Regions from separate parts of the Shinella sp. 838 genome, predicted to be linked through region 2. Evidence: riboswitches for the same ligand, from Rfam matches in the RefSeq annotation. Region 2 holds a riboswitch; the other holds the start of a gene.
What was found. A riboswitch is a leader RNA that binds a small molecule or an ion and turns the genes downstream of it on or off. The one in region 2 is predicted to bind S-adenosylmethionine.

Region 1: linked by a shared signal. The riboswitch ahead of metA (homoserine O-acetyltransferase MetA) and the one ahead of P9A16_RS13110 (O-succinylhomoserine sulfhydrylase) in region 2 are both predicted to bind S-adenosylmethionine.

What each region holds. Positions count from the first base shown of each region.
Region 1 covers NZ_JARSBQ010000008.1:125,119-136,636, reverse strand. Annotated here, with positions in the region: gene tesB (acyl-CoA thioesterase II) at 1-15, opposite strand, end outside; gene P9A16_RS22295 (ubiquinone biosynthesis hydroxylase) at 115-1,335, shown strand; gene P9A16_RS22290 (Trm112 family protein) at 1,422-1,610, opposite strand; gene P9A16_RS22285 (LON peptidase substrate-binding domain-containing protein) at 1,620-2,300, opposite strand; gene trxA (thioredoxin) at 2,427-3,389, opposite strand; gene P9A16_RS22275 (prolyl-tRNA synthetase associated domain-containing protein) at 3,447-3,956, opposite strand; tRNA gene P9A16_RS22270 (tRNA-Gly) at 4,177-4,251, shown strand; gene P9A16_RS22265 (helix-turn-helix domain-containing protein) at 4,323-5,333, opposite strand; gene P9A16_RS22260 (methyl-accepting chemotaxis protein) at 5,672-7,579, opposite strand; gene P9A16_RS22255 (aldose epimerase family protein) at 7,721-8,737, opposite strand; gene P9A16_RS22250 (GNAT family N-acetyltransferase) at 8,835-9,287, opposite strand; gene metA (homoserine O-acetyltransferase MetA) at 9,291-10,214, opposite strand; SAM riboswitch at 10,275-10,352, opposite strand; gene P9A16_RS22240 (hypothetical protein) at 10,454-10,699, opposite strand; gene P9A16_RS22235 (ABC-F family ATP-binding cassette domain-containing protein) at 10,830-11,518, opposite strand, start outside.
Region 2 covers NZ_JARSBQ010000003.1:317,673-329,190, forward strand. Annotated here, with positions in the region: gene phoB (phosphate regulon transcriptional regulator PhoB) at 1-440, shown strand, start outside; gene P9A16_RS13085 (GcrA family cell cycle regulator) at 579-1,115, opposite strand; gene P9A16_RS13090 (aspartate aminotransferase family protein) at 1,539-2,729, shown strand; gene argF (ornithine carbamoyltransferase) at 2,809-3,720, shown strand; gene P9A16_RS13100 (Hsp33 family molecular chaperone) at 3,923-4,915, shown strand; gene apaG (Co2+/Mg2+ efflux protein ApaG) at 4,933-5,325, opposite strand; gene P9A16_RS13110 (O-succinylhomoserine sulfhydrylase) at 5,452-6,636, opposite strand; SAM riboswitch at 6,680-6,758, opposite strand; gene P9A16_RS13115 (2'-deoxycytidine 5'-triphosphate deaminase) at 6,921-8,030, shown strand; gene P9A16_RS13120 (ABC transporter ATP-binding protein) at 8,217-9,368, shown strand; gene P9A16_RS13125 (ABC transporter substrate-binding protein) at 9,382-10,614, shown strand; gene P9A16_RS13130 (carbohydrate ABC transporter permease) at 10,706-11,518, shown strand, end outside.

The DNA.
Region 1 (11,518 bases), on a different contig from region 2:
AGGCTGACGCGACATTTGGACGTGACTCCGCAGGTAGGAATACGGTTTCTCCTCCTCTATATAGAGGGACGGAAGACCTCAAGCGGCCAGGAGTACACCATGCCCGAAGCGACCATGCTCGACGTTCTTGTCGCCGGCGGTGGTTATGTCGGCCTGTCGCTGGCCGTCGCCATCAAGAAGGCCGCCCCGCATCTTGACGTCACCGTGGTCGACGGTGCGCCGGAACACGCCTGGCAGAAGGACGAGCGCGCCTTCGCGATCGTCGCTGCCGCCCGCAACCTGCTCGACGTCATTGGTGTATGGGGCGAGATCGCACCGGAGGCGGAACCGATCCGCCGCATGGTGATCACCGATTCGCGCACGGCCGATCCCGTGCGTCCCGTCTTCCTTACCTTCGAGGGGGCCGGCTCCGGAGACGACGGCCAGCCCTTCGCCCATATGGTGCCCAACCGCGCGGTGACACGCAGCCTGCTTCGCCAGGCCGAAGTGCTCGGCATCCCCATGCGTTGGGCAACGTCAGCGGAGGGTTTTGCAACCGAGCAACATGCGACAACGGTCCGCCTGTCCGACGGAACCGAATGCCAGACCCGCCTGCTCGTCGCCTGCGACGGTGTGCGCTCCAAGCTGCGCGACATGGCAGGCATCAAGACCGTGCGCTTCGACTACGGCCAATCCGGCATCGTTACGACAGTCGAGCACGAGCGCCCGCACGAGGGCACGGCGGAGGAGCATTTTCTGCCCGCCGGCCCCTTCGCCACCCTGCCGCTGGCTGGCAACCGGTCCTCGCTCGTCTGGACCGAGCGCACGGAGGATGCCCGCCGGCTTATCGAGAGCGACGATCTCGTCTTCGAAGAAGAACTGGAGCGCCGCTTCGGCCACAAGCTCGGCGCACTGAAGGTCGTCGGCGGCCGCCGTGCCTTCCCGCTCGGCCTGACGCTCGCCCGCGCCTTCGTCGCGCCGCGCTTCGCGCTTGCGGGCGATGCCGCGCACGGTATCCACCCGATTTCCGGCCAGGGCCTCAATCTCGGCTTCAAGGACGTGGCGGCGCTTGCCGAAACCGTCGTCGAGGCCGATCGCCTCGGCCTCGATATCGGCGCGATCTCCGTGCTGGAACGCTATGAAGGCTGGCGTCGCTTCGACACGGTGCGCATGGGCGTGACCACGGACGTGCTGAACCGCCTCTTCTCCAACGATGTGACGCCGCTGCGCGTGCTGCGCGATGTCGGCCTCGGCGTCGTCGATCGGCTGCCGGGACTGAAATCCTTCTTCATCCGCCAGGCGGAAGGCACCACCGGGAACGGGCACCCGCGCATGCTGGTCGGGCAACGGATCTGACTGGCAGGGCGCAGCAACGCTGCGCTCGTTCTGGCCCTTCAAATCCGATCGTGACGAAGAAGATATGATCGGGCTCTGTCGGCAGCCTAATCCTTGATTTCCCGCGCCTCGGAAATCAGCATGATCGGAATACCGTCGCGGATCGGATAGGCGAGCTTGGCCTTTTCGGAAACGAGTTCGCCCGCAGCCGCATCATAGGTCAACCGGCCCTTGGTCAGCGGGCAAACGAGAAGCTCGAGCAATTTGGGATCGACACGACTGGTGCTGACGTTCATCGCACAGGCCTATTGCAGCATCGTATCGACGTCGCCGTAGCTGCGCGCCAGCACGATTTCGGTAATGGCGATCAGCGTTTCCGCCCGCGTCTTCAAATCCGGTGCCTCCAGCAGTGCCTGCTTTTCAGCAGGTCCATAGGGCGACATCATCGCCATGGAATTGACCAGCGTCGCATTGCTCGCCCGTTCCACGCTCTCCCAATCGGCCTCCAGCTTGTTGGCGTCGAGATAGGCCTTGAAGGCAGCGAGCAGGGCTTCGCGATCGACGCTCTGCTCGTCGTCGCGTCCCGAAAGGTCGGCGATGAAGGGAGCGATATGGAAGCTGCGATAGGACTTGTCGCCGCGCAGTTCCTCCAGCAGGCGATAGCGGCAGACGCCGGTGAGCGAGACGATGTAACGCCCGTCTCCCGTCTCGGCAAAGGACGTGATGCGGCCGATGCAGCCGACCTGGCAAAGGTCCGGCGTGTCGGTTGCGGCATCATCCGTGCGATCAGCACCGAAGACGGGCTGCACCATGCCGATCAACCGGTGCGTGGCGAGCACGTCGTCGAACATGGAGAGGTAGCGCGGCTCGAAGATGTTGAGCGGCAACTGCCCGCCGGGCAAAAGAAGAGCACCCGTCAACGGAAAGACGGGGATGGCCTCAGGCAGGTCCTCCGGCTTCAGATAACGTGCATTTCCCACATGCATGGCAGTGCCTTCCCTTGCGCGCAACGTGACGATCCGTCTTCGCCGCCCGTCAACGCGCTTCTTCCCGAATGTGGGGTAGGCGTGGCATTTCTCAAGGGATGCCACGCCGTTCTCCCGGAAAATGCCTCAGGAAAACAGGATCGACGACAGCTTGCGCCGGGCAGCGATCGTCGCCGGATCCTTCGGACCCCAGACGTCGAAGAACTGCAGAAGCTCGCGGCGCGCGCCATCATCGTCGAAGGCGCGATCGCGCTTCATGACGAGAAGCAGATGATCGGCCGCCGCCTGCCGGTCACCCTCGACATTGCGGATCTTGGCGAGCTTCAGCCGTGCCGCATGGTCATCCGGATCAAGCGCCAACGCCTGCTCGAGCGCGGCCGGATCGCCGAGCTTGCGCGCCTCCTCGATCTGGTCGAGCTTCTTCAGCACGGCCGCAACCGCCGGATCGGCCGCGACGGCCTCCGGCAGGTTGCCGAGGATCTGCCGGGCATTTTCCGGCTGGCCGGCAGCGATCATGCATTCCGCGATGCCGGCAAGGGCAGCCGGATTCTCCGGATCGGCCTGCAGGAGCGCGCCGTAGAGATCGGCCGCGCCGGCAAGATCGCCTGCATCGAACAGGGTCTTCGCCTCGGCGAGCAGCGCCTCGATCTCGGCCTTCTCGTCGGCGCCGGCGGGACCTGCGACCTTGTCGATAAAGTCGCGGATCTGGCTTTCCGGCACAGCACCCATGAAGCCATCGACCGGGCGCCCGCCAACGAAGGCGACGACCGCCGGGATCGACTGGATACCGAGCTGGCCGGGAATGGAGGGATGGTCGTCGATGTTGAGCTTGACGAGCTTCACGCGGCCAGCGCTTTCCCGCACAACCTTCTCGATGATCGGCTGAAGCTGCTTGCACGGACCGCACCAGGGCGCCCAGAAATCGACGAGAACGGGCTGCTGGCGCGAGGCCTCCAGCACGTCGCGCGAAAAATTCGCCGTCGTCGTGTCCTTGATGAGATCATCCGCCGGTGCCGCGCCGCCAAAGCTCGCCGAGACGTTCATCTGGCCGCCATAGGACGATGCGTAGGGGTTGTCGCCTGCACTCATGGGTCTCTCCTGTGGCGCCAAGCGCCTCGATGTCGTGTCTGTGCCCCAGATCGTATGTCAGGCCGTGACTTTCAAGACAAGCGGCTCGTGGCCGGTCGCCTCGATGAAGCGCAGGAGATCCTTCGAGCCGATCGAGGTCGTCGCATCGTTGCGCAGCGGGTGGCCGTTGATCGTGTCGAAAGCCATCAGGTCCGCATCGATGATGATCTTCACCTTGCCGGCCGTGTCGTTGATCACCCCGAAGGCAGTGACGGCGCCGGGAATGACCCCGAGATACTCCATCAGCTTCTCCGGCTTGCCGAAGGAGACGCGGCTCGCGGCGCCGATGACCGAATGCACGGTCTTCAGGTCCACCGTCGCGTGCTCCTCGACGGTCATCAGGAAATAATTGTCCTTCTTGTCCTTCACGAAGAGGTTTTTCGTATGACCGCCGGGAATTTCATCACGCAGCGCCACCGATTCGGCGACGGTGAAGACCGGCGCGTGCTCCTTCGTGCTGTGGGCAATGCCCAGATCGTCGAGAAACTGGAAGAGATCCCTGTCGGTCTTCGGCTGCGCTTCGGTCATTTTCCTGCCTGCCCCGGCTCAATTGATGTCCATCCGCTGATAGGGCTTCGACCGCACAAGCGCAACCGCCTGAAAATCCGGGACTTTGAAAGCCTCAGCATTTTTTTCTGCAAAATCTGACATTTCCCTGTTGCATTTGAAAATCCCTTGGGCCATATACCGGCCGTCGCCGCAACGCAGCGACCTTCGGCCACCAACTACCCCAGGCCGTCGACAATGAGCGGGTGTAGCTCAGGGGTAGAGCACAACCTTGCCAAGGTTGGGGTCGAGCGTTCGAATCGCTTCACCCGCTCCATTCTTCCCAATGGTCCAAAGCCTCGGTTCGCCGGGGCTTTTGTGTTTTCCCCAATGAGAATATCAGCTGGCTCACGGCGATGGTGGCCGGTTTTCGGCGCGCCAGGTGGCGGGGCTGCGGGCGGTGACCCGACGGAATTCTCGATTAAAGTTCGATTTGGTCTGGAAGCCTGATTCGAGCATGGCCGAAATCACCGGCATATCGGTGTCGCGCAGCAGCCGGCAGGCCTCGGCGATGCGGAAATCATTGATGTATTGCGAGACATTCCTGCCGGTCAGACGGTTGATCGCACCGGAAATCTGCCGGGCCGGAACGCTCGCCCGTCGGGCAAGGCGCGCAAGCGTCAGATTTTCGTCACGGAACAGTTTCTGCTCCGAGAGAAGCCGATCAATCCGCTCCATCACGTCTCGGTCCCGCTCGTTCGTCCCGCTACCCTCGTCCCTTTCCTCGGGAGCAGACGGCAGGGCATGGGCGCGTGCTGCGACCGTCGCAGTGACACCGACAAGGAAGAGGACGAGCAGATTGGCATTGCCGACGAGCATCGGCACGTTCTCGCCCCGGCTCCATTCGAAATCGAGCAGTACGGCAATATCGAAAGAGGCAGAGAGGCAAAGCGAACCCGCAGCAATCAGAAGCGCCTTGTGGGCGCCGGCGGCGCCATCGAGCCGCGCCTCGTCCAACCCGTCGGGCCCGGCATAGGCGAGCCGCAGCAGGATGATGGCGTAGCCAACGAAGATGACGACGAGTGCGCCATCGATGAGATAGGGCGCAAACACCAGAAGGGCGAGGATGAGCACCGGCGGCGCAGCATTGAGCCAGGGAATCTCCGCCCGGTCGCGGTGGATCAAGCTCTGAAAGCTCGCCAGCACCAGCGGCGGCAGGCCACCCGCCAGCACGGGCAGGACATATCGCGCCGCCGACACATCATAGCCCCAGCGCAGGCCAACGGCGACCGACTGCAGGATGCAGAGGGCGATCAAGGCCAGAAACGGCCGATTGCCGCCATCCTGCTGGCGCAGGAGCGCGACGAAGCGGGAGAGGAGCAGGAGGGCGACGACGAAAGGCAGGGGAACGAAGAGCACGGGGCAGCACGAATCCGTTGGCGTTGTTGGCGATCATCATGATGCCAATCGCGGTCAAGGGCGACCTCAAACGCGATTGAGGACATGACGAAGGTGCGATCGTGGCGCGGATTTGCTGACCGGGCCTGCAAGCCGAGGTTTCGATATCCGCTCTTTCCCTGTTTCCGGCCCACCGAGCCAGTGCGCAGGAAACATGTGGACGAGCATCACGCCGAACGCAAACAGCGCGAACAGTGCCCTCTGGGGCGGCCTGAAGAAGCCGTCCAGCGCCCCGACAAGGACAAAGGGCCAGGACCGATCCTGGTCGCTGGCCCTTGGGCGTGTGATACGGAAAGACCTTACGCGGCTCGGCGCTGGTAGGTGGCGCTGTCGCGGCCGTCGCCGATGTGGAATTGCGAGAGCGCAGCCTGGAGCTGGGCGGCTTCGTTGGCAAGCACCTGGCTCGCCGCCGTCGTCTCCTCCACCATCGCAGCGTTCTGCTGGGTCATCTGGTCCATCTGGTTGACGGCCGTGTTGATCTCGCCGAGCGCTGCAGACTGTTCTTGTGCCGCCCGGGTAATCGAGACGACATGGTCGTTGACGCGATTGACGAGGTCCTTGATTTCCGAGAGCACGTCACCGGTCGACAGCACCAGCGCCACGCCGCCCTTCACCTCGCCCGCCGAAGCGTTGATCAGCGTCTTGATCTCCTTGGCAGCATTGGCCGAGCGCTGGGCGAGCTCGCGCACTTCCTGGGCGACGACCGCAAAGCCGCGGCCTGCCTCGCCCGCGCGGGCAGCCTCGACGCCGGCGTTCAGCGCCAGGAGGTTCGTCTGGAAGGCAATCTCGTCGATGACGGAGATGATCTGGTTGATCTTCTGCGACGACTGCTCGATGCGCCCCATGGCATCGATGGCGTCCTGCACGATGCCGCCGGACTTTTCCGCGCTGTGCTTGGTCTCGCGCACGATCTCGGAGGCTTCGAGCGCACGGGTCGTCGAGGTCTTCACCGTCGTGGTGATTTCTTCGAGCGCGGCAGCGGTTTCCTCCAGCGAGGCCGCCTGCTGCTCCGTGCGATGGGCGAGCTGGTCAGCGGCGGCCGAAAGCTCGCGTGAATTGCCGGTAATGGTGCCGGCAGTGGAGAGGATGCCTGTCATCGTGCTGCGCAGCGTCAGCATGGCGCCGTTGACATTCGCCTGGAGCTCCGCGAAATCGCCCTGGAAATGGCCGGCCATTTCCTGCGTCAGGTCGGCATGGGAGAGCGAGGCGATCACGCGGCGCACTTCGCTGACGCCCCGGTCGACATTCTCGACCAGTTCGTTGACACCGGCGGCGAAGCGGCGAAGGTCCTCGTCCTCATAGGCCTTGGTGATGCGGCGGGTGAAGTCGCCCGCTGCGGCGGCGGCCACGATCGTGCTGATATTCGACTGCAGGTCCCTGCTCTGTGTCTGCAGGGCAGCTTCCTGCACCTCCATCTCGCGCATATGCGCTTCGTTGGCGCGGAAGACATCGAGCGTGCGCGCCATGGCGCCGATCTCGTCCTTGCGCTCCGTGCAGGGAATGGCGTCGTCAAGCTTGCCGGCCGCAAGATTGGACATCACGCCGGTCAGAAGCTGGATCGGGCGGACGATGCCGGTGCGGGCGAGCAGCGTGCTGAGCAGCATACCCGCGACGATACAGATGAAGGCAGTGGCCAGAAGCACGACCTGCGTCGTCGTCGAGCGCGCGATGGCATCGGCACGCGATTGCGAAAGCGTTTCGGCCGAATGGGTGGTGTAGAGCTTGAGCGCAACGGTAACGGCCTTCTGCCCCTCCAGCGCCTTGTCGAGCGCGGCTAGCATGACGGCACGGTCCTGGCCCTGCGGCGAGCCGGCAACGGCCACCATGGCCCGGATATCTTCGAAATAGGGCGCCAGCGATGCGCGCACGCCATCGAGCAGCTTCGCCTCCTCGGCATCGGCCGTCGAGGCGATCTTCGGCAGGCGGTCCAGCATTTCCTTGGCGCGCTTTTCCGTCTCGGCGGCAAAGTCTGCGGCGTTTTCCGGTGCAAGCGCCAGTTGGTAGGTCATGCGGCTGATCGCGATGACGTCGATGCGCAGGTCCATGGCTTCCCGCGCCACTTCTTCCCGTCCGCCGGTGTCCTGAAACGCCGCGCCGAGTGCCCGCAGACCCCCGCCTCCGACAGCAGCGATCGTGCCGGCGGCGATGCCCATCAACAGCACGAGAAGACCAACTTTTCTGGAAATGGAGAGATCCGAGATTTTCATGGACAACGTCCCCTGAGGGCGACCGGCGCTGTCCTGGCGCGTTCAATCCCGCACAACCCCGCATCATGCCAGGTCCTGAGATTGGTTTTTCAGGCACAAAGGTTTCGATTTTATTGCCTTCCGGCACCACAATCTAGGATTTCACCCCTTACGGAAGATGTAGTCCGTCTCCTGCCGCAACGTTTCACCGGGCCGGAGAACGGCATTCGGGAAATGGCCATGGTTGACGGCATCCGGCCAGACCTGGGTTTCGAGGCAGAAACCGGCGAAAGCCCCGTAGCGGCGGCCCTCCAGCCCCGGGGCGGCCGGGGCGACATGGGCACCGCTATAGAGCTGCACACCCGGCTCGGTGGTCAGCACCGCCAGCGAAACACCGGACTGCGGACTGCGGACCTCGATCACCGGCCGTTTCGCCTGCCGCTCAGACGAGAGGCAGAAATTGTGGTCGAAGGCGATCCCGCCGTCCTGCGTCTGCCGGTCCAGCGGCGTCCATTGCCGCAGATCGAAGGGCGTGCCGGCGACCGCGCGGACGTCACCGGTCGGTATCAACCTTTCGTCAACGGGCAGGTAGTGCTCCGCCGCAAGACGAATCTCATGGCCGAGCGCATCTGCCCCGCCGTCGAGGTTGAAATAGCTGTGCTGGCAGAGGTTGACGGGGGTCGGCGCATCCGTCGTCGCCTCGTAGACGACGGAGAGCACGCCGTCACCGGCAAGCCGGTAAGTGCAGGAAATGGCACAGGTGCCGGGATAGCCCGCGCGGCCGGCTGGATCGATCATCGACAGGGTGACGAAGTCCGGACCTTGTGCGGCAATCTGCCAGTTCTGCCGGGCGATGCCATCGCTACCGCCGTGCAGATGGGTGACGCCGCCTTCGTTGCATTCAAGCCGGAAATCCACGCCGTCGATCGAGAAGCGCCCACCCTTGATACGGTTGGCGCAACGGCCGGGCGTCGCCCCGAAATAGGGCGAGTGGTCGAGATAGCCGGCAAGGTTCTCGAAACCGAGAACCAGTGGCGCGGGATGCCCTTCGAGCCGCAGATCCTGAATGACGGCGCCCCAGGTGAGGACATGCGCCGTCAGACCGCCGCCGACTAGGCGGATACGCTCGACCGGTTCGCCGTTCTCCAATCGCCCGAAGATTTCATTTCCTCTGCCCACACCCGCTCTCCTCCGCTGGTCGCCCGGTCTCGCGCGGCAACCTGCTGCAATTCCCCTCCATTCGCAATCGAAAAGTATGACTTTTCTGTCGCCCTGCTCAGAAGGACTTCTGGTAGATGATGAAGGGGGTCTTGTCGGCGATGCGATCATAGAGCTGGCGCGCCGTCGCATTGAACTCCTGCGTCATCCAGTAGACCTCGGGCGAGCCGGCTTCCCTCGCCTTGGCATAGACGCCCTCGATCAGCGCCCGGCCGATGCCGGAGCCGCGCACGCCAGGATCGGCGAAGAGGTCCTGCAGGTAGCAGACATTGCCGACCGTCCAGCAGGACCGGTGGAACAGGTAATGCGCAAGGCCGACGGGCTTGCCCTCGAGCGTGGCGAGGAGGCCGCGATATTCGCCCTCCGCCCCCTCGTCCGTCAGCCGGGCAAAGGTGGTGGCGTAGATCTCTTCCGGCAGCACCGTCTCGTAGAATGCGAGATAGGCGGTCCACAGGCGCCGCCATTCGCCTTCATCATCCTTGTGCAATGGGCGAATGACGACACCGCTCATGGGTCAGGCTCCTGTTCCGATCTTTTCCAGGTCATAGGACGTGGTCTGGTAGATTTCATTGATCCAGTTGCCGAAGAGCAGATGTGCATGGCCGCGCCAGCGGTTCTGCGGCGGCAACGACGGATCGTTGTGCGGGAAATAGTTCTTCGGCAGCTTGATCGGCACACCGGCCGAGACATCGCGGAAATATTCGTCGGCGAGCGAGGTGGAATCATATTCCACATGGTTGAAGATGTAGAGACGGTTTCCAGCCTGCTCCCGCACGAGGCAGACACCCGTCTCGTCGGAATCAAGCAGGATGTCGAGCTCCGGCACCGCCCGGATATCCTCGATGCGGATCTCCGTCCAGCGCGAGACCGGTACCTCGAAATTATCGGAGAAGCCGTTGAGATAGACCGAGGAAGGCTTGCGATTGTGATGACGGTAGACGCCGAAGGCCTTTTCCTCCAGCGTGTGCTTCGGCACGCCGTGGAAATGGTAGATCGCCGCCATGGCGCCCCAGCAGACATTGAGCGTCGAGTGGACATTGGTCTTCGTCCAGTCGAGGATCTGCTTCATCTCGTCCCAATAGGTGACGTCCTCATAATCCAGCAGCTCGATCGGCGCGCCGGTGATGATGAAGCCGTCGAACTTGCGATGCCGCACCTCTTCCCACGTGTCGTAGAAGGCAAGCAGGTGTTCTTCCGACGTATTCTTCGCCCGGTGGCCGCCGACGCGTACCAGCGACAGCTCGACCTGCAGCGGCGAGGCGCCGACGAGGCGCGCCATCTGCACTTCCGTCTTGATCTTGTTCGGCATGAGATTGAGAAGCCCGATCTGCAAGGGGCGGATATCCTGCCGGATCGCCACCGTCTCGGTCATCACCCGCACGCCCTCGTGAACGAGGGTTTCGAAGGCGGGGAGCGTATCGGGAATCTTGATGGGCATGTGTCACTCGATCGAAAAACAAAAACCGGCCGCAACAGTGTCGCAACCGGCCCACGGAAGGTTTTTCCTCGCGCGGCCCTTTAGCGACTTGTTTAACGTGGCTGCAAGCCGGCCGGCCAAATCACCACGAGGCGTTTAAATAGCGCTCCTTGCGCCACGAATCAATCCATGCCCGGAAACGGGCAAGGCCCGGATGCGGCTGGCATCCAGGCCTTGCTGCTTGAGAGAAGTCGGGCAGCTCAGTAGTAGCTGTAGTAGCGCTTCTTGTAGTAGACCTTGCCGCCCCAGTCGCCGCCCCAGCGATGGCCATAGTGGCCATAGTGGCGCTTGACGCGATAGTGCTTCCTGTAGCCGTGGTGGCCGTGGCCATAGCTCTTCCAGCCGTAGCTCTTGTGGCCGTAGCCATAGTAACCGGCCTCGGACGGGGCGGCGAAGGAAACGGCTGCGACGACGGCGACGACGGCCGAGATGATGAACTTGCGCATGGGACTCTCCTGATCTCTTTCGGGTTACAGGATGAACTCCTCTCATCCAGTGATCAGACTGTCTCATGGACCAGGACGCAGCGCTGTTTCGGATGGAACACGGCGCCGACATCCATGATTTCAAGGTTTCCTAGCCCTCCAGCTCCTCGCGCAGCATCTCCAGCTCCAGCCATTCCTCTTCCATCGCCGTCAGCGAATGGCGCAGCTTCTCCATCTCCGCCGCCAGCTTGTTGAAGGTGGCGGGATCCTTGGTGAAGAGGGCCGGGTCGGCCATCTTCGCCTCGCGCGCGGCGATCTCCTTCTCCGCCTTCTCCATTTCCTTCGGCAGGTTCTCGAGGGCGAATTTCTGCTTGTAGGAGAGCTTTGCCTTACCCTTGCTTTCCGCCGGGGCCGCGGCGGATGACGCCTCGGCGGCCCTCGCCTTCTCGGCCTTTTCCGCCTTGCGTTTCTCCTCGATTGCGCCGCGACGCTGCGCCATCATGTCGGAATAGCCGCCGGCATATTCGATCCAGCGGCCATCCGGGTTTTCCGGGTCGGCCGGCGCGATGGTCGAGGTTACGGTGCGGTCGAGGAAGTCGCGGTCGTGGCTGACGAGCAGCACGGTGCCGGCAAAACCGGCGACGATTTCCTGCAACAGGTCGAGCGTCTCGATGTCGAGGTCGTTGGTCGGCTCGTCGAGGATGAGAAGGTTCGTCGGCCGCGACAGGATGCGTGCCAGCATCAGGCGCGCACGCTCACCGCCTGAAAGGTTGCGGATGGGTGTGCGGGCCTGCTCGGGCTGGAACAGAAACTCCTTCATGTAGCCGGTGACGTGCCGCT
Region 2 (11,518 bases):
TGACGGCGCGCGGCGAGGAGAGCGAGCGCGTGCGCGGGCTTGCCACCGGTGCGGACGACTATGTCGTCAAGCCCTTCTCGACGCCGGAACTGGTTGCCCGCGTGCGGGCGATGCTGCGCCGTGCCAAGCCCGAGGTTGTCTCGACGGTGCTGCGCTGCGGCGACATCGAGCTCGACCGCGAGACGCACCGCGTCCATCGTCGCACCCGCGAGGTCCGCCTTGGCCCGACGGAGTTCCGCCTTCTGGAGTTCCTGATGACCTCGCCCGGCCGCGTCTTCTCACGCTCGCAGCTTCTCGACGGGGTCTGGGGCCATGACATTTATGTCGACGAGCGCACCGTCGACGTGCATGTCGGGCGCCTACGGAAGGCGCTCAACTTCGCCAACATGCAGGACGTCATCCGCACGGTCCGCGGCGCCGGCTATTCGCTGGAAACCTGAGCGAACGGAATTCCTCCCAAGGACGGAAATGGGCCCTCAAGGGCCTGTTTGCGTTTTGGGGGAATAGCAGAGGCACCACCATCTCAAACGAAAACGGACCCTCTCGGGTCCGCATCGCATTTTCTGCCGTGGTAGATGTTATCGCATCCGGCGGCGCTCGGCCGAGGGCTGGTAGGCGAGGCGCTGGTGGTAGGTGCAGTAGGGCGAATTGTCGGGGGACTCGTTGCCGCAGAAGTGGAAGTCGTCGTTGAGCGGGTCTCCGATCGGCCACTTGCAGGTGCGCTCGGTGAGCTGGGTCAGCTCGAGACGACGCGACATCGGTACGACCACGTTGTTGCGGTTGGCCGGAACCGGAAGGGTCTCTGCCTGCATTTCGAAATCGGCGTCGATCTCTTCCTTGACAATGGCGTTGCCGGCCGGACGGGCGACCGGGCGGGCGGCGACGGGACGGGCAGCGAAGTTCGACGGACGCGGCGTCGCCGGAGCCGGACGCTTGGCGCGTGTCGCGGTCTGGGTGCCGCCGGCCTTGGCGCGACCGGGCAGATTCAGCCGGTGCACCTTGCCGATGACGGCATTGCGGCTGACGCCGCCGAGCTGCGCCGCGATCTGGCTCGCGCTCAGGCCCTCGCTCCAGAGCTTCTTGAGTTTCTCGACGCGCTCGTCTGTCCAGTTCATGTTTTTGTCTCCGCTCGGCGTTCAGGATGCGGGAATCCCTCGTCGTGCTCCGGACGGGTCCGGAACCTGAACGCCCTAACTCTCTTGCTGACTAGTTCCGCCGCATGCAGTCTAGTAATTGGTCTTTAACCTAGAGACCGGTGGACTCTGTGACAAGAGTCGCCGGAATCCGGGCGAATCGATTTCGGAGTTTTCCCCAACTTGCTGGTCGGGTGTGACTCGATAGAGACACCTTCCATGCGCGTCGCGAATCCTCACCTTGCGGGATGTTCAGCGCCATTTCGGGTGCGATTTTGTTGACATCCCAATATGAAATGCTGATAGTGCGGCATGCCGCCGAAAGGCGGCTTTTGGTTTTTCTGAGGCTTGGAAAAGTCAAGCTGCATTTCTGTTTTTCCGCATCTCTTTTCGGAGGGTCCACGCATGGCCGATGTCGCGCCGCTCTATGAAACCTACATGCGTGCGCCGCTCCGGTTCACGCGCGGGGAGGGCGTGTGGCTGACCACCGAAGATGGCGAGCGATATCTCGATTTTGCCGCCGGTGTTGCCGTCAACTCGCTCGGCCATGCGCATCCTCATCTCGTCGCCGCGCTGAAGGAGCAGGCCGACAAGGTCTGGCACCTGTCGAACCTCTATGAGGTTCCGGGCCAGGAAAGCCTTGGCAGCCGGCTGACGCAGGCCACGTTCGCCGACAAGGTGTTCTTCACCAATTCAGGTGCAGAGGCGCTGGAATGTGCGATCAAGACCGCCCGGCGCTACCATTTTGCCAAGGGCCATCCCGGCAAGTACCACATCATCACCTTCGAGGGTGCCTTCCACGGGCGCACGATCGCGACGATCGCCGCCGGCGGTCAGGAAAAATACATCGAGGGCTTCGGCCCCAAGGCGCCGGGCTTTCTCAAGGTCCCCTTCGGCGACATCACGGCCGTCAAGGACGCGATCACCGAGGAAACGGCCGGTATCCTGATCGAGCCGGTGCAGGGCGAGGGCGGGCTGCGCCCGGTGTCGAAGGAGTTCATGCAGGAACTGCGCCAGCTCTGTGACGAATACGGCCTGCTGCTCATCCTCGATGAGGTGCAGACCGGCGTCGGTCGCACGGGGCGGCTCTTCGCTCACGAATGGGCAGGGGTCGCGCCTGACATCATGGCGATTGCCAAGGGTATCGGCGGCGGTTTCCCGCTCGGTGCCTGCCTTGCCACGAACGAGGCGGCGGCCGGCATGGTTGCCGGTACGCACGGCTCTACCTATGGCGGCAACCCGCTTGCCATGGCCGTCGGCAACGCCGTGTTGGACGTGGTGCTGGAAGACGGCTTCCTCGAGCATGTGCGTGATGTCGCGCTCGTCTTCCGCCAGGGGCTGGCCGCGCTGAAGGATCGCTTCCCCGATGTCATCGAGGATGTCCGCGGCGAGGGACTGATGCTCGGCATCAAGGCAAAAATCCCGGTCGCCGATCTCCTGAAGGGCGTGCGGGCGGAAAACCTGCTTGCCGTGCCGGCCGGCGACAATGTGCTGCGACTGCTGCCGCCGTTGACCGTGACCGCGGAGGAAGCGCGCGAGGGGCTTGCCCGCATCGAGCGCGCTGCGGAAAAACTCACGGCTGCCAAGGCCGCATAGGCCTGCAGCGCCGTGCGTCGTGATGGCGCGCCAGGGGCGCTGCAGCCACAAAAGGATCCCGGGACAGACAGGACATATCATGGCCAAGCATTTTCTCGATCTTTCCGCCGTTTCGGAAAGCGATCTTCGCGTCATCATGGACGATGCGCACACGCGCAAGGCTGCCAGCAAGGCTGGCACGGAAGCCAAGCCGCTTGCCGGCAAGATGCTTGCGATGATCTTCGAGAAGCCCTCCACGCGAACCCGCGTCTCCTTCGACGTCGGCATGCGTCAGCTCGGCGGCGAGACGCTGTTCCTGTCTGGTACGGAAATGCAGCTTGGCCGCGCCGAGACGATCGGCGACACGGCGAAGGTCCTGTCGCGCTATGTCGATGCCATCATGATCCGCACGACGGACCATGCACGCATGCTGGAGCTTGCAGAACACGCCACCGTGCCCGTCATCAACGCGCTGACGGACATGACGCATCCCTGCCAGATCATGGCCGACATCATGACCTTCGAGGAGCATCGCGGCTCCACCAAGGGCAAGACCTTCGCCTGGACGGGCGACGGCAACAATGTGCTGCATTCCTTTGTCGAGGGTTCTGCCCGCTTCGGCTACAAGATGAAGATGGCCGTGCCGATGGGCTCCGAGCCGGACGACAAGATCCTGAACTGGGCGCGCGACAATGGCGGCGACATCCTGCTCGGCCATGATCCCGAGGCGATCGTCGACGGCGTCGACCTCGTCGTCACCGACTGCTGGGTGTCGATGAACCAGGAGCATCGCGCCCGTGGCCACAACATCTTCCAGCCCTACCAGGTCAACAAGCAGCTGATGGAGCGCGCCGGCAAGGATGCGCTCTTCATGCACTGCCTGCCCGCCCATCGCGGCGAAGAGGTGACCGACGAGGTGATCGACGGCCCGCAGTCCGTGGTCTTCGACGAGGCGGAAAACCGCCTCCATGCGCAGAAGTCGATCCTCGCCTGGTGCTTCGGCGTCGTCTGACGCTCATCTTGAAAAATGCCGCCAGCGGCACGATCTAGGGGCCATCACGGAGCGTCGCGAGGCGCTTTCTCTGGCGCATGCCTGCCCGGTGTGGAATGATCGGGCAAGAGCGAGCGCGATATCACGGTAGAACGCCTGTCGGCAGCAGGCCGGGCCCATGGCCTCGGCGGGGCCGAAGCGTGCAAGGAGCAGAATGATGATGATGGCTGAAAATGCCCTGAAACTCGGTGAGCCCGGTTTTACCGGCGATGACCATGTCCTGCCGTTCCAGGTGGATGGCCTTGATGTGCGCGGCCGCGCCGTGCAGCTTGGCCCGATGCTCGACGGCATTCTCGGTCGGCACGACTATCCCGCGCCCGTCGCCCGGCTGCTTGCCGAGGCGATCACGCTCACCGTGCTGCTCGGCACCTCGCTGAAATTCGAGGGCAAGCTGATCGTCCAGACGAAGGGCGACGGCCCTGTCGATCTGCTGGTGGCCGATTTCTCTGCTCCGGAAAATGTCCGCGCCTACGCCCGCTTCGACCAGGCGGCGCTTGATGCTGCGATTGCCGCCGGTGCAACGGAGCCGCACGAGCTTCTCGGCAAGGGTATTCTCGCCTTCACCATCGACCAGGGCGCGCATACCCAGCGCTACCAGGGCATCGTGCCGCTCGACGGACATACGCTGGAGGAGATCGCCGGCGTCTATTTCCGCCAGTCGGAGCAGATTCCGACCAAGGTGCGCCTCGGCGTTGCCGAACTCTACGACCGCGATGCCGCTGGCAAGGCGCGCCATCGCTGGCGAGCGGGCGGCATGGTCGCGCAGTTCCTGCCTCAGGCGCCGGAGCGCATGCGCCAGGCCGATCTTCCGGGCGGCGACGGCGAGGAGGCCGGGCACAAGATCGCCGATGACGACAACTGGGCCGAAGCCAAGGCCATGGTCGAAACGATCGACGCAGACGAGCTGACAGATCCCAATGTCGGCACCGAACGGCTGCTGTTCCGCCTTTTCCACGAGCGGGGCGTGCGCGTCTACCAGCCGCAGCAGGTCTTCGACCGCTGCTCCTGTTCGCGCGAGAAGCTGAAGGGTGTTCTGGCCGGTCTCAGTGCCGAGGAAATCGCGCATACCGCCGACGACAAGGGCGAGATCGCGGTCACCTGTGAGTTCTGCTCGACGACCTACCGCTTCGAGGCGGCGGAAGTCCTGCCGCAGTAGGGGGATTTTCTCCGCCCTCAGTTGAGGGTACGCGCCTGCCCGGGCGTATCCAGTGAAAAGGCGGGAATGGCGACGTCGAAGGCTTCGCCGTTCTCCGCTTCCATGCGGTAGCGGCCGAACATGATGCCCGAGGGTGTTTCGAGCGGGCAGCCGGAAGAGTACTCGTAAGTGTCGCCGGGGCGCAGCACCGGCTGCTCGCCGATGACGCCGGGGCCGTTCACTTCATCGACCTGGCCGTTCTGGTCGGTAATGTGCCAGTAGCGTGTCATCAGCCTGACGGCGACGTCGGAATGGTTTGCGATGACCACCCGGTATCCCCACACATAGCGGCTGTCGTCGGGGTCGGACTGGTCGGCCAGGTAATACGGCTCTACGGTCACTTCGATGTCGCGGGTCAGCGCACGATACATAGGCAAGCCTTGAACTGATTAGCTTCTGCTATTCTACACGAATGTGGTTTCGTCAAGGATAAGCAGAGAAAGCACCGGCCTCCTCGGCCGGTGCTTCCGTATTTGTCCATCGCTCTGGCGAAGGGCTCAGGCCTTGACCCTGGAAAGTGCCCGCGTGAAATCCTCGAGCAGGTCTTCGCTGTCCTCGATACCCGCCGAAAGGCGCACCGTGCCGGCCGAAATGCCGAGCTCGGCGCGCGCCTCGTCGGTGAGGTTCTTGTGCGTCGTCGTCGCCGGATGGGTGATGAGGCTCTTGGCGTCGCCAAGATTGTTGGAGATCTTTACGACCTCCAGCGCGTCCTGCAGTGCGAAGGCCGCGTCCTTGCCGCCCTTCAACTCGAAGCAGACGAGCGTCGAGCCGCCCGTCATCTGCTTGGCGATGATGTCGGCCTGCGGATGGTCCTTGCGGCCCGGATAGATCACGCGGGCGACCTGGCTCTGGTCGGCGAGGAAGTCCGCGATGCGGCTCGCATTCTCGGTTTGCTGCTTGACGCGAAGCGGCAGCGTTTCGATGCCCTTCAGAAGCGTCCAGGCATTGAACGGCGACATGGCCGGGCCCGTGTGGCGGAAGTAGTCGTGCAGGTTCTCGTCGATCCACTGCTTGTCCGAAAGCACCACGCCGCCAAGGCAGCGGCCCTGGCCGTCGATATGCTTGGTGGCCGAATAGACGACGACATGCGCGCCGAGCTCCAGCGGCTTCTGGAAGAGCGGTGTCGCAAAGACGTTGTCGACCACGACCTTGGCGCCGATCTGGTTGGCGAGTTTGGCGACGCCCGCAATGTCGATCACTTCGAGCGTCGGGTTGGTCGGGCTTTCGAGGAAGAACACCTTGGTGTTCTTCTGGATGGCCTTTTCCCAGTTGGAAAGGTCGCGGCCGTCGACCAGCGTGCATTCGATGCCGTATTTCGGCGCGAGCGTCTCGACCACCCAGCGGCAGGAACCGAAGAGCGCACGGGCGGCCACGATATGGTCACCGGCCTTGAGCTGGCAGAGGATTGCGGCGGTAACGGCGGCCATGCCTGACGCGGTGGCGCGCGCATCTTCGGCGCCTTCCAGCATGCACATGCGCTTTTCGAACATGTCGTTGGTCGGGCTGCCGTAGCGGGCGTAGATGAAACCGTCGGTTTCGCCCTTGAAGCGGGCTTCGGCCGCCGCCGAGGTGTCGTAGACGAAGCCTTGCGTTAGGAAGATTGCTTCTGCGGTTTCACCGTGCTGGGAACGGGTGGTTCCGCCGTGAACGAGTTGGGTGGCCGGGCGCCAGGACTTGCTCATGTGATCGTCGCCTTCAAACAAAAAAACCGGCCGCAAAAGCAGGCCGGTTTCGAACCCGGCCTTTTTAGCTACTTGTTTTACGTGGCTGCAAGCCGGCCGGCCAAATCACCACGGGATAATCTGCTAATACTGCGCCCCCGCGCTTGCGTCAATTGGCGGCATTTGGTTTTGTGCGGGCCTTCCGGGTATTGTTCCGAAACGTGGGCATCGGCTTTCGGAAGAAACGATACGAAAAGCAGGCGGCCGGAGCATCTGGCCCGCTGCTGTGACGGGACGGTATGACGATGAGTGGTTCTGCAACGCGCAGCACGGGCATTCTGGCGGACAGCGCCATTCGCGGCTTGTTCGAAAGTGGCCGGCTGAAGAGCGAGGCTGCGCTGGATGACGACCAGATCCAGCCTGCAAGTCTCGACCTGCGGCTCGGCGCAAAGGCTTTTCGCGTCCGGGCGAGTTTCCTGCCGGGGCCGTCCCACCTCGTTGCCGACAAGCTCGACCGGCTGAAGCTGCACGTCATCGACCTCACCGACGGCGCGGTGCTGGAGACGGGTTGCGTCTATATCGTGCCGCTGATGGAAAGCCTCGACCTGCCGGCGGAACTGGCGGCTTCCGCCAATCCGAAGAGCTCCACCGGCCGCCTCGACATCTTCACCCGCGTCATCACCGATCGCGCGCAGGAATTCGACAAGATTCCAGCCGGCTATTCCGGCCCGCTCTATCTCGAGATCTCGCCACGCACCTTCCCCATCGTCGTGCGTCGCGGTTCGCGTCTGTCGCAGGTACGCTTTCGCAAGGGCAATGCCCTGCTCGGTGAAAGCGAGCTGCTCGCCCTCCACGGCACGGACACGCTTGTCGCCAGCGAGACGCCGAACGTCTCCGGCGGCGGCATCGCGCTTTCCATCGACCTCAAGGGCACCGGCCCGGACGGGCTCATCGGCTATCGCGGCAAGCACCACACGTCCGTCGTCGATGTCGACCGCAAGAACCAGCATGACATCTTCGATTTCTGGGAGCCGCTGTTCAGCCGCGGCCGCAACGAACTGATCCTCGATCCCGACGAGTTCTATATCCTCGTCTCCCGCGAGGCCGTTCACGTCCCGCCGCTCTATGCCGCCGAAATGACCCCCTTCGATCCACTCGTCGGCGAATTCCGCGTCCATTATGCCGGCTTCTTCGATCCCGGCTTCGGTCATGCCCCGGCGGGCGGCTCCGGCAGCCGCGCCGTCTTGGAAGTGCGCAGCCATGAAGTGCCCTTCATCCTGGAGCACGGTCAGATCGTCGGCCGCCTCGTCTACGAGCACATGCTCGGTGCACCGGAAGGCCTCTACGGTTCCGGCCTCGGCTCAAACTATCAGGCGCAGGGCCTGAAGCTGTCGAAGCATTTCCGCGTCGGATAACGCCGCTTTCACAAGAGCTTGCGCCGGTCGTATTGTGGCCGGCCCCCTGCCGTGACCATCGGTCCGGCAGGGTGTTTCTCGCATTTCATTTTCTGCTTTACAAATTAAATTAAACGTTTTTATTATGATATAAACGTTTAACAAGGGCTGAGGAGCCCGGACGTTTCGCCGACAGGGAGGACGCCGTTGGCATCGATCCGCATCGAAAATCTCCGAAAAGGTTTTGGCGCTCTGGAGGTGCTGAAGGGTATCGACCTTGAAATCGCCGATGGTGAATTCGTCTGTTTCCTCGGCCCCTCGGGCTGCGGCAAGAGCACGTTGCTGCGCTCCATTGCCGGTCTCGAGGAGCTGGATGGCGGCGCCATCCGCCTCGGCGAGCGCGATATCACCCATGTGCCTTCCGCCAAGCGCGACATCGCCATGGTTTTCCAGAATTATGCGCTCTACCCGCATATGAACGTGCGGAAAAACCTCTCCTTCGGTCTCGCGCTGAACGGCATGAAGCGTGACGAGATCGACCGCCGCGTCGAAGGCGCCGCGGATATCCTTCGCATCAAGGAGCTGCTGGCCCGCAAGCCGCGCCAGCTCTCCGGCGGTCAGCGCCAGCGTGTCGCCATCGGTCGCGCCATCGTGCGCGAGCCGAAACTCTTCCTGCTCGACGAGCCGCTGTCGAACCTCGATGCGGGCCTGCGCGTCACCATGCGCGTCGAGCTTGCCGCGCTGCATGCCCGTCTCGGCGCAACGATGATCTATGTGACGCATGACCAGGTCGAGGCGATGACGCTCTCCGATCGTGTCGTCGTGCTCGACAAGGGCAAGGTCAGCCAGTTCGGCACGCCTCTGGAGCTGTTCTACCAGCCCGCCAACCTCTTCGTCGCCGGCTTCATCGGCTCGCCGCGCATGAATTTCGTGGAGGCGGAGGTCGCGAGGCAGGAAGGCACGCACATCACACTGTCGGGCGGCGGCCTGAAGCAGCCGGTCGTCTTCGAAGCCGACGCCACCCCGGCGATTGCCGGCAAGGTCACGCTCGGCATCCGGCCGGACAGGATCGAGATCGTCCCGGCCAGTGAAGGGGAGCTTGCCGGCACTGTGCGCCTCGTCGAGCGGCTCGGTACGGAAAGCCACGTCCATCTGAGCCTCGAGGACGGCCGCGACATGACGGCGGTGGTGCGCGGCACGCATCCGGTCGCCAACGGCGAAACGGTCCATCTCTGCCTGCCGCCGCAGCATTGCTACCTGTTCGACGCGGAAGGCCGGGCAGTGCACCGCCGCCTCGACGCGGAGACCGAGGCGCTCATCGTCAAAGAAAAAGGGGAAGCGGGTCGCCTGACCCGGTAAAGGAGGAAATGGAATGAGGAAGAACACGACAGTCATCGCCGGTTCGCTGGCTGCCTTCCTGCTGGCGGGCAGCGTGTCGGCGCATGCCGAAGACGTGCTGCGCTTCGCGACCTGGGATTCCGACGAGAGCCTTGCCATCCAGCAGGCCATCGCGAAGAAATTCGAGGAGAAGCATCCGGGCGTGAAGGTGCAGGTTGAGCCCTATGCCGATGGCTACGACCAGAAGCTCGTCGCCGCCTTCGGCGCGGGCAGCCCGCCCGACGTCATGTATATGTGGAACTTCCCGCAATACTACACGTCGCTGATGCCGCTCGACGATCTGATCGCCAGGGACGCCGCCGAGATCAAGCCGGACGACATTCCGCAAGGTCTGATGAACACGACCCGCGTCGAGGGCAAGACCTATGGCATGCCGGCGGGTTTCACGACCCAGGTCGTGTTCTACAACAAGGACATGTTCAAGGCGGCGGGTGTCGAGGAGCCGAAGGACGGCTGGACCTGGGACGATCTGCGCGCCAAGGCGGCGAAATTCCGCAACAAGGAGAACAAGGTCTACGGCTTTGCGGTCGACGCGAAGCCGGATCCCTATGATTTCGAACAGTTCCTCTGGTCGAACGGCACGAAGTACATCTCTGACGACGGCAAGACGATCGATGGCAACATGAACAGCGAAGCGGCGGTTCAGGTGCTCGACATGTTCGGCGACATGGCGAAGAAGGAAGAAGCTGCCACGCTGCATGTCGGTGACGACACGTCCGGCGATACGCTCTTCAAGGGTGGCAAGATCGCTATGTTCCAGAGTGCCATGTGGTCGAAGTCGGGTATCGATTCCGCCGGCTTCAGCTACGGTGTCGCGCCGTTGCCAAAATTCGGCGACAAGCCGGCCCATTCGGCGCTCGGTGTTTCGGCCATGTCGATCGCGAAGGATGCCAAGCAGCCGGATCTTGCCTGGGAGTTCGTCAAGTTCTTCTCCTCGCCGGAGGCGGTCGCCATGCGCACCAATGACCTTCCGGTCCGCACCAGCGTGGCGGAAGGGAAGGGCATGACCAAGGACCCGGTCTACAAGCCGTTCTTCGATATCCTCGCGACTTCCAACACCGAGACACACGCCTTCCTGAAGAACCGGAACTGGGGCAAGGTGCAGGACAACCTCGCCCGCGCCATCGAGGCGACGATGATCGACCAGGGCAACGCCAAGGCGCATCTCGACGACGCCGTGAAGCGCTCGCAACGTTTCCTGAAGTAATCCCGCCTCCTTGCTGTCCCCTTCTCTCTACCGGGAGAAGGGGCAGAAGGCGCCCTTTTCGTTCCAAAGCGAAGTCCCGGGGGAGTGAAACGTGACCATTGCTACAACCGTACCCGAGGTCGTGCAGAAACGGCGATCCGCCTTCTCGCGCCATCTGACGGCCTATTTGTTCATTTCCCCGTGGATCCTGGGTTTTTTGTTTTTCACCCTCGGTCCGCTGCTCTTCTCGCTCACCATGAGTTTTCATGACTGGCCGGTCGTCGGCGAGCGCACCTTCATCGGCTTCGACAACTACCGGACGATGCTGTTCGACGACCCGCAATTCTGGGAAAGCCTCTGGATCACGGTGAAGTTTGCCGCGATCTACGTGCCCTTCAACATCGTCATGTCCTTCCTCATCGCGCTGATGCTGCATCACGCGACCTTTGCCAGCGGCTTCTTCCGCACGGCCTTTTATCTCCCGAGCGTCATTTCCGGCGTCGCGCTGGTGACGATCTGGAGCTGGATCTACAGTCGCGAATATGGTCTCCTCAACTTCATGCTGTCGCTCGTCGGCGTGGACGGGCCGAACTGGCTCGGCGAACCCGGCCTTGCCATCGTCGCCATCATCATCGCCAGCCTCTGGGGGTTCGGCGGCACCATGCTGATCCTGCTGACGGGCCTGAAGGCCATTCCCAAGGAGCTTTACGAGGCGGCGACCGTCTCCGGCGTGCCGGGCTGGGCACAGATGCTGTTCATCACTTTGCCGATGCTCGGTCCCATGCTGCTCTTCACCTTCATCACCTCGATCATCGCCGCCTTCCAGCAACTGACGATCGCGCTTTTGATGACCAAGGGCGGCCCGCTCGGCTCCACCTATTTCTTCGCCATGTATATCTACGACAACGCCTTCAAGTATTTCGAC